DNA from 3 places in the Brevibacillus sp. NPDC003359 genome. Region 1 is predicted to be linked to each of the others. Evidence: predicted binding sites of a transcription regulator. Region 1 holds the regulator's gene; each other region holds the start of a gene.
What was found. The regulator Rex, encoded in region 1, represses fermentation and respiration genes when NADH is low (regulators of the CRP and FNR family bind a similar motif). The targets are predictions, from matches to a motif close to TTGTGAAATATTTCACAA.

Region 1 (3,161 bases):
ACGCTGATTCTGTTTACCTCCCACTCGATGCTGCGACTCGTTTACCAAGCAATGAAGGAACGACTTGCGGACGCCCCAGAACCGTATACGTTATTCGGTCACGGCATCGATAGCAACAATCGGAGCAAGCTGGTACGTCTGTTCCGAAGCATGGAGAGAAGTGTTCTGCTAGGGACGAGCAGCTTCTGGGAAGGTGTCGATATCCAGGGGGAATGGCTGAGCAGTTTAGTCATTGTTCGCCTCCCGTTTGCTCCGCCGAATCATCCTGTTTATCAAGGCAGGGCAGAACTTTTGAAGGCAGAAGGTAAAAACGCCTTTATGTCTTTGTCTCTTCCACAAGCCGTTTTGCAATTCAAACAAGGTGTGGGGCGATTGATTCGCCATCACTTGGATCGCGGGGTCGTGATCGTATTCGACACGCGTGTGGTTGAGTCGAGATATGGACGTTCATTCCTTCAATCTTTACCGCCATTTCAGATCGAAAGTGGTTCATGGCCAACGCTGCGAGAGCGCATAGATCCATTCCTTAGTATGCAATCCCTGTCAGATTCATAAAATGAAGCAATAGTCTCATAGGGATTAAGGTGATAAAATAAATGTTAGGGAAAAAAGCGTGGTGTTGGTGGATTGTGGTTCTCTGTGCGATTTTCCTTTGCGCATGCTCGATTGACAGTCATTTGCTAGAAGCAGCAGTGAAGATCGAAGACCCGTTTGAAACGGAGACCGAACAGGAATTTTCTGGTCTCATTATCAGCTACTTGGCACTTCCTCATGGTGAAAGTACACTTTTGAGAATGCCAGGTGGCAAGACGATGCTGATTGATACGGGTGCGGCAGAAGATTGGCCCGTTCTTTCGGCGCGTTTGGCAGAGCTTAAGATCACACGGCTCGATTATGTGGTGTTGACGAACGATCAGCCTGAATATATGGGAGGCTACGCTTCATTAAGCCAGCAAGTGCTTGTAGATGCCGTCATTTTACCCAAGCTGATCTCACCTTCGATTCGTCATGTCGTGCTGCTTCGCCCCAAACAAAAGCAGATGGAAGCAGAGCAAGGACAAGTACTCACGCTTGACCAAGAAATCTCCATGGAAGTGTTGCTTCCGAATGAGCCGTTATTTTTATCGCCCCAGAACAATTCTCTCGTTTTTCGATTGATGCACGGTCAATTGCGGTTTTTATTTATGAGTGCCGTGAATGAAAAAGCAGAAGAGCGATTGTTGGAACAAAAAAATGACAAGCTGAGGGCGGAAGTGCTCAAGGTAGCCGGTCAGGGGAGCAATCAAGGGTCTTCGCAACCCTTTCTGACGCAGGTCGATCCGCAGGTCGCCATTATTCAAACAGGCCGATCGCGTGATCAAATGAAAGAAGGTCAGACGGAAGTTATGGAGCGCTTGGGTGAATCATGGGCCGAGACATATGTTACCAGCCACGATGGTTCCATTACCATTTTATCGAATGGGAAAGAATATCGGATTTTGAAGCAAAAGAATTAGGGGGGAAGACCGAACGTGGCAAAACACGAAAAGATTTCAGAAGCGGTCGTCCGTCGTTTGCCGATTTATCTGCGTTACCTCAGTTATTTGCAGCAGGTTGAGGTGACCACCGTTTCCTCCCAACAGATGGGCAAGAATCTTGATGTGAATCCTGCCCAAATCAGAAAAGATCTTGCAGCTTTTGGTGATTTTGGAAAAAAAGGAATCGGCTATGATGTCGATTATCTGGTGGAAAAAATACGTGAAATCCTGAAGCTAACGGATGAAATCCGTGTGGCTTTGGTCGGAGCTGGACATTTGGGCCATGCCATTAGTAACTACAACGCTTATTTGAAAGATAACATGCGGATTGCGGCCATCTTTGACAGTAACCCCGAGAAGCAGGGCAAAAAGGTCGCAGGTATACTGATTCAGCCTTTATCAGAGCTGGAAGAAACGATCGTAAACAAGCAGATCAAGCTGGCGATTATTACGGTACCAGCACCTGCAGCGCAATCCGTATGTGATCAGTTGACTCAAGCGGGTATCAGGGGGATCTTGAATTTTGCCCCTACGACGATTCGCGCAGGAAAAGATGTTCGCATTCACTATGCAGATGTGACGTCCAACCTGCAAAGCTTGGCCTACTACTTGACGTAAGAACGGAGTGTATATTATGAAAAAGACGATCCTCATTCACGCAACAGTCATTACCGTTAACGATACGAATGAAGTCATTTACGATGGTGCCGTAGCATTCGAAGGCAACAAGATTACGTACGTGGGCCCAACGCCTGAGGACCTGTCGGAAGCAGGATACGATGAAGTCATCGATCAAAAAGGAGACTACATACTGCCTGGATTGATCAACACACATGGACACGCTGGCATGTCCCTCCTACGCGGTTATGCAGATGATTTGCCGCTGCAACAATGGTTGGAAGACAAAATGTGGCCATTGGAAGCGCAATTCACGGGAGACACAGTAAAATGGGGTACCCAACTGTCGCTCATCGAGATGATTCGCACTGGAACCACTACGTTTGTGGATATGTATGATCATATGGATGTCGTGGCAAAGGAAGTCGATGCAGCTGGAATGCGTGCACGCCTGTGCCGAGGTATGATCGGTCTGTGCTCTGAAGAAGAACGTCAAACAAAGCTGAAAGACGCGACTCTTTTTGCAAAAGAATGGCATAATCAGGCAGACGGTCGGATTACCGTCATGATGGCACCGCATGCTCCATACACTTGCTCGCCAGAATTTATTACCCAAATTATCGAAAAAGCCGATGAGCTTTCCTTGCCGCTTCATATCCATATGTCTGAAACCGCTTGGGAAGTCGGTCAAAATGAGAAGGACTACGGGCTGCGTCCAGTTGCGCATTTGGAAAAGCTGGGAATGTTCAATCGCCCAACGCTCGTCGCGCACGCTGTTCACCTGACGGATGAAGAAATCGACATTTTGGCAAAATACAACGTGAGAGTTTCTCATAACGTTGTGAGCAACCTGAAGCTGGCAAGCGGTGTTGCGCCTGTTCCGAAAATGTTGGCAAAGGGTGTCAGCGTATCGCTGGGTACCGACAGCTCGGCAAGCAACAACAATTTGAATTTGTTTGAGGAATTAAAACTCGCTGCGATCCTGCACAAAGGTGTAAACAACGATCCAGTAGCCGTACCTGCAGA
Region 2 (3,161 bases), on a different contig from region 1:
CCAATCGTATTAATCAGAACCCGGGTTTGCAAATCATTTCGTGATAGCAGGCGCGTCGCCATACCGACACCAAAGTCGAAGCCTTCGAGAAAGAAAAATCCGGTAAACAGAACGGCAATGAGTAGGAACCACAGTTCATTAAGCTCCATAACGTTCACTCCTTACACGATCAAATGGATCCTGAACCTGTAAATCCTCTACATCCTCATGACTATCCATATCCGGTCCTTTTTTGGCCACACGAGCAAACAGATAAGCCAAGAGGCAGAGCAGGATTAGATAAATAGTCGTGAAGGCGATAAGAGAGAACCATACCTCTCCTGTGCTAACGCTTGGCGAAACCGAATCTTCAACACGCAGTAGCCCGAATACCGTCCAAGGCTGGCGACCTACCTCCGTCATGATCCACCCTGCCGAGTTTGCGATGAATGGTAAGGAGATACCCGCAACCATTAGCTGCATGAACCGCTTGTTTGGCTGTTCCAGCTTTTTGCGGAAAGTCAGATATACCCCGTACAGAGCCAGCAAAATCATTGCACTACCGCCAGCCACCATGATGCGGAAGCTCCAGAAAGTCGTCCGAACCGGTGGAATGTAGTTTCCTGGTCCATAGGTTTGCTCATACTCTGCCTGCAATTCCAACATGCCCGGTACAGAACCTGAAAGTGAGTTGTACGTCAGGACACTAAGCAAATAAGGAATTTTGATTTCAAAACCGTTTTCTTGTTTTTCCGGATCAATCGTTGCAAAAACCGTCCAAGGAGCTGGGTCCGAGCTTGTTTCCCACAGCCCTTCACTCGCTGCCATTTTCATCGGTTGGGTAGCAACCAAATACTGCGCTTGACCATGACCGAATTGAGCAATAGCAAGCGAGGAAATCAATGCTACCACGATCGCGATTTTGAACGATTGTACAAAGAATGTAACATCTTGTTTTTTCAACAGCTTCCATGCACTGATACCTGCTACCAAGAAGGCACCGGTCGCAAATGCCGCAAATACGGTATGCGGGAATTCATATAGTAATTGTCCGTTGGTAAGAAGGGCGAAGAAATCGACCATCTCTGCACGTCCGTTATTAATAGCGAAGCCGACTGGCTGCTGCATAAACGAGTTGGCTGCCAAAATCCAAAGGGCCGAAAGAATCGTTCCGATCGATACGAGCCAAATACATGCGAGATGCACACCTTTGGACAAACGATCCCAACCGAACACCCATAGTCCTATAAAAGTCGATTCGAGGAAGAATGCTAAGAGGGCCTCAATCGCTAGCGGTGTTCCAAATACGTCGCCGACGAATCGTGAGAAATCGGACCAGTTCATCCCAAATTGGAACTCCTGCATAATCCCTGTCACGATACCAACAGCAAAATTTATGAGCAAAAAGGTTCCCCAAAACTTGGCCATTTTTTTGTACAAGTCATTCTTTTTTACTACATACATCGTTTCCATAATGGCTACTAACAATGACAGCCCGATGGAAATCGGCACAAAAACAAAATGAAAGATGGTTGTTATCGCAAATTGAAGTCGTCCCAAATCCACTATATCCATGTAAAAGATCCCTTTCTATTCGCGTTTTGGCCTTTATGTACCGGAAGCATACCAGTGGGGTAACCAGCATTTATTACGACTTTGTGAAAAAATTCACAAATATATGTGAAAAAATTCACAATAGATTCCCTCTCGTGTAACCCCCTTTTCGTCTTCGTGAGAGAGTTTTTTGTTTTACCCTGTATATTCCCGGTCATGTATAATTGTAGCAGGACTTTTGACCCTAGAGGGTGTCCGATTCGTTACATGATTTTTAACAGTCTGTGACTGTTTAGGATTTTCCCTTGATTTGAGCTAGACTTATGCGCCTCCACTTATTTTATTGAATATGTAATTTGTTCATTTTCTCTTAAAATATCTCGGCAGTTATTGTACGTAGAAAAAATGGATACTGTTTTGACGTTTCATCCATATATAGCAGTACTTTTTGATCCCCTTTTTTACCATTTTACGAAAATACCCAGACGATCACCGACCTCGAAAAGTAATCGAAGCCGGTCGTGCCTGGGTACGTGGTGAAGTAACAACCGCTTATTTTTTGACGGATTTCGTTGACAAGGAATCGATGATGTTGCTGATGGTCGCAGCATCAAAGCTCTTCTCTGCCATCTGGTACAACTCGTACGTGAATCCTTCATGCTCCCAAATCACGATTCCGTTGGCGAAATATACCTTTTTCCCGCCAATGGTTTCGATCTTGACACCCTCTGTCGTGCTGATGCCGTTTTCGCCACCGTTTGAAATCAACAAGGAAATAAACTCTTTCTCTTTTTCATACTGAATTTCTACCATACCCTTGCCTTGAACGACCGTGTTTTTATAGGAATAATGCTCTGACAACCATGTCGGTGCGGGAAAGTCCATTTTACTGGCTGCGCGTGCTTCTTCCAATGTCATCTGTGGGGGGGCCTTGCGTTCTATAGGTATCTCGATTTCTTGGGTATTGGACTGTGTAGCAGGCAGCTCTTTATCATATTGGGTAATTTCCATGTTCCCGACTTGAAAGCGTGCCAAGATCGTCTGGAGCATTCCTTGGGCAAACGATGTAGTCGAGAATGCACCTAAAAGGCAAACAACAGCAACAGCACTAACTGTGGCAGCTTTCCATTTATTCGTTTTCATATAGATCCCGTCCTTTTTGCTAGTATTGGGTTGTATGTTTCCTGATTCCAATTTGAATTTCAGCCGATTGTATATGTTGGCTTTTGGAGTGGTGTCATCCAGCTCCAGATCAGTAAGCAAGTCGGTGAGTTCACGAAAATCGTCTAGATCATGCTTACTCTTCATAACGGAAGCCCCCTTTTTGCAATTCCATCTGCAGCTTTTTCAAGCATCTGTAGAGCACAACGCCAATATTTGAACCACTGACACCAAGAAGTTCTGCGATTTCTGCGTTTTTAAGACCAGCCGCATATTTCATGGCGATGATATTGCGCTCCTTGTCACTCAGCTTCGCCAGTGCTTGAAATAAGGCTTGATGATTATCGTCGCGGATCACGATATCCTCCGGGGAGGACTTCGGCAAGACCAAATTCAGAATCGAATCCAATGAAAAGTTGATTCTTTTCTTCTGTGAGCGGAAGTAATCTGTCACTGCATTTCTGGCG
Region 3 (3,161 bases), on a different contig from region 1:
TTTGCCAACTCTTCGAATCCAGCCCCACACATCTCGGAGAACGGAGAGCCAGGTCAAGAGCGTTATATTGTCATGGAGCTCAAGTTGATTGCTGATGTGGGCTTGGTTGGCTATCCGAGTGTCGGAAAATCCACGTTGTTGTCCAGTGTAACAGCGGCGAAGCCAAAAATCGCTGCGTACCACTTTACAACACTGACACCTAATCTGGGTGTTGTGGACTTGGGCGAGCAGAGCTTCGTGATGGCTGACTTGCCAGGATTGATTGAAGGCGCGCATGAAGGTGTGGGTCTTGGTCACCAATTCCTGCGTCACGTAGAGCGTACGCGCTTGATCGTCCATGTGATTGATATGGCAGCGGTAGATGGACGCGATCCGTACGAGGATTATTTGCAGATCAACCGAGAGCTGACTATGTATAACCTGAAGCTCGAAGATCGTCCGCAAATTGTAGTCGCGAACAAAATGGAACTGCCAGAAGCAGAGGAAAACCTGCGTATTTTCAAGGAAAAGGCTCCAGATGTGAAGGTGTACGAGATTTCCGCTGCAACCAGTCAAGGCGTACAAGGATTGATGTATGCGATTGGGGATACCTTGGCGACGATTCCGGACAAGCCTGCTGTCGAGGAAGTTGCCGAAGTGGAAGAGCGCGTTGTCTTCCGAGCAGAAAAAGAACCAGAGGCATTCGAAATTACGCGTGATAGCGAAGTGTTTGTCGTCAGCGGCGAGACGATTGAGAAGCTCGTACGCATGACCAATCTGAACAGCTATGATGCAGCCCAGCGTTTTGCAAGACAAATGCGCAGTATGGGTGTAGATGATGCTCTGCGTAAGCTTGGAGCAAAAGACGGGGATACCGTCCGGATCGGCAAATTAGAGTTTGACTTTGTGGAGTGACAAAAACCATGATTGATGTCCCATCACTGAACCCCTTTATGGGGGATAAACGACTCCAACGCGGTGCGACGCTACCGCTAATCATCTCCAAACAGGTGAAGACACCTGTCCAAGTTTTGGTCGAACATGTAAAGGGCAGTTATCTCGTAGCTTCCTATGAGATGAAGCTTGAAACGAAAGCAGAGCTCCTCGGATCAACTGTACGCATTCGTTGGGAAACGGATTCGGCAGTGAACACAATTGATTTGGAAGTGGTTTCGGAGCAAACGCTTTGGCCAATCAAGCTTTTAGGGATGATTCCGATTAGTGTAGGGGTAGAAATTTCACCAAAGCGCAAGCAGGATCCCATCTCCCCAGATCTCGGTATTTCTGTCCCTTACAAGGTGATGGGAGCTAGACCGATCGAAGAAAAAGGCGAGGCAGTGCTGCTGAAATTCTCTCCTACCCGTCTTGTTTTGGGAACGGACGGTTATGTGTCGAAGGGCGATTTTCTCCACTTGTCTTTTAAGATACCGAAGCAAGCGCAGGAGATCGTCATGATGGCGAAAATCGTGGAAAAAACGTTTCAAGACAAACAATCAATCATTGAATTAATCTTTACGGATATCAATGAAAAGCACCATGAACTCATCAAAGATTACTATAAAAAGCTCTCAACTACCGCTTCTTCCTAAGGAAGCGGTTTTTTTCCTTTGATGTTCCTGTGAAGAAGGTATATAGTAGAGTACATAGAGTTCTAAATCGAGCCTGTTCACTTAATGGATTTGTTGTGTACGCTTTCATCTGAATAAATTCTTGTGAAATCATTCACTTTTGATTATTCGAATCCGTTGTTTGCTTAACTTTGTGAAAAATGTTACAAGTAATTTTTATTTCTGGATTTTCAGGGAGAATAGCGGCCGTTACTCGTATGAACAGGCATCGAGAATGAAAAGGCCTCTATTCCAAAGCAAAGGAGGACGTTTTTTTTATGTCTCAAACAACTACGCAACAAGCTCAAGCTGCTGCTGAAGTAGCAAGCACTGCTACTCTGGCGCCAGCGCAACAACAAGATGTACTCGATCAGTTGATGAAACCAGAAATCCAAGAGTCACTTAACGTATTGGTGGCGAACCTGCCTAAATTGGCGGAACTGACAACTCTTTTGACCAAAACGTATGATTTGGTACAAACGGTAGCAAATGATCACGTATTGATCGACGACATCAAAGGCGGAATGGAAGAGTTCGTAAAACCGATCTCTGATAAAGCGAAAGGTATTGCGCAAGCAGCCATTGAAGCCAATGACCGTGTTCATGTAGAAGAGTCTACTATCGGTTTGTTCGGTATTCTCAAAATGCTCAAAGATCCGCAAGTACAAAAAACATTGCGTTTCGCACAAGCATTCTTGGAAGTGTCGGCAGAACGTCAACAACAAAAACGCTAGTTTTTTCATTATGGAATGTAAGACAAGGACGGAGGATTGGGCATGGCGAAGCATATTCTGATTCTAGGCGGCGGTTATGGCGGTTTGCTCAGCGCATTGACTGCACGTAAATACATGACGGCTGAAGAAGCGTCGATCACGGTGGTAAACCGTTTTCCTACTCACCAAATCATTACGGAACTGCACCGCTTGGCAGTAGGAAACCTGTCTGAACAAAACGTGGCGCTCCCTCTGGAAAGATTGCTGCGTGGCAAAGATATTAACCTCGTAGTAGACGCGGTAGAAAATATTGGTCTCGATTCCCAACGCGTAACACTGGCGAGCGGCGAGTCCATCAAATATGATGCATTGGTGATTGCGCTGGGTAGCGAAACAGCATTCTTCGGAATCCCAGGTCTGCAAGAGTACAGCTTCACACTGAAGTCTGTAGAGGAAGCAAATCGTCTGCGTGCACACCTCGAAGAGCGCGTGATTGAATACAAGACGAGCAAGAATAAAGCAGATGCTTCCTTCGTTGTAGGTGGTGGCGGTCTGACAGGTATCGAGCTTGTTGGGGAATTCGCTGATATGCTGCCAAATCTGTGCCACAAACACGGCGTAGACTTTGCAGACGTATCCATCTACTGCGTAGAAGCAGGTCCATCCATTTTGGCTGGTTTTGCTCCTGACTTGGTTGAGCGTGCGAAAACGAGCTTGGAAAAACGTGGCGTTCAGTTCCTGACAGGCGTACCTGTAACGGAAATGAAAGAAACCACGGTTTGCTTAAAAGATGGCGGTACCATTGAAACCAAAACAATGGTATGGACAGGTGGCGTACAAGGAAATCGCGTAGTAGCAGAGT

Region 2: ACFYU8_RS28230 (cytochrome ubiquinol oxidase subunit I) is a predicted target of Rex. The motif match lies at 1,636-1,653, and genes of this name have one in related genera.
Region 3: ACFYU8_RS10655 (helical membrane plugin domain-containing protein) is a predicted target of Rex. The motif match lies at 1,690-1,707, and genes of this name have one in related genera.

What each region holds. Positions count from the first base shown of each region.
Region 1 covers NZ_JBIAOR010000001.1:370,575-373,735, forward strand. The annotation lists gene dinG (ATP-dependent DNA helicase DinG) at 1-555, shown strand, start outside; gene ACFYU8_RS01760 (ComEC/Rec2 family competence protein) at 597-1,496, shown strand; gene ACFYU8_RS01765 (redox-sensing transcriptional repressor Rex) at 1,512-2,135, shown strand; gene ACFYU8_RS01770 (amidohydrolase) at 2,152-3,161, shown strand, end outside.
Region 2 covers NZ_JBIAOR010000020.1:20,791-23,951, forward strand. The annotation lists gene cydB (cytochrome d ubiquinol oxidase subunit II) at 1-149, opposite strand, end outside; gene ACFYU8_RS28230 (cytochrome ubiquinol oxidase subunit I) at 139-1,554, opposite strand; gene ACFYU8_RS28235 (hypothetical protein) at 2,086-2,841, opposite strand; gene ACFYU8_RS28240 (sigma-70 family RNA polymerase sigma factor) at 2,831-3,161, opposite strand, start outside.
Region 3 covers NZ_JBIAOR010000002.1:218,193-221,353, reverse strand. The annotation lists gene obgE (GTPase ObgE) at 1-894, shown strand, start outside; gene ACFYU8_RS10660 (PilZ domain-containing protein) at 903-1,568, shown strand; gene ACFYU8_RS10655 (helical membrane plugin domain-containing protein) at 1,865-2,320, shown strand; gene ACFYU8_RS10650 (NAD(P)/FAD-dependent oxidoreductase) at 2,363-3,161, shown strand, end outside.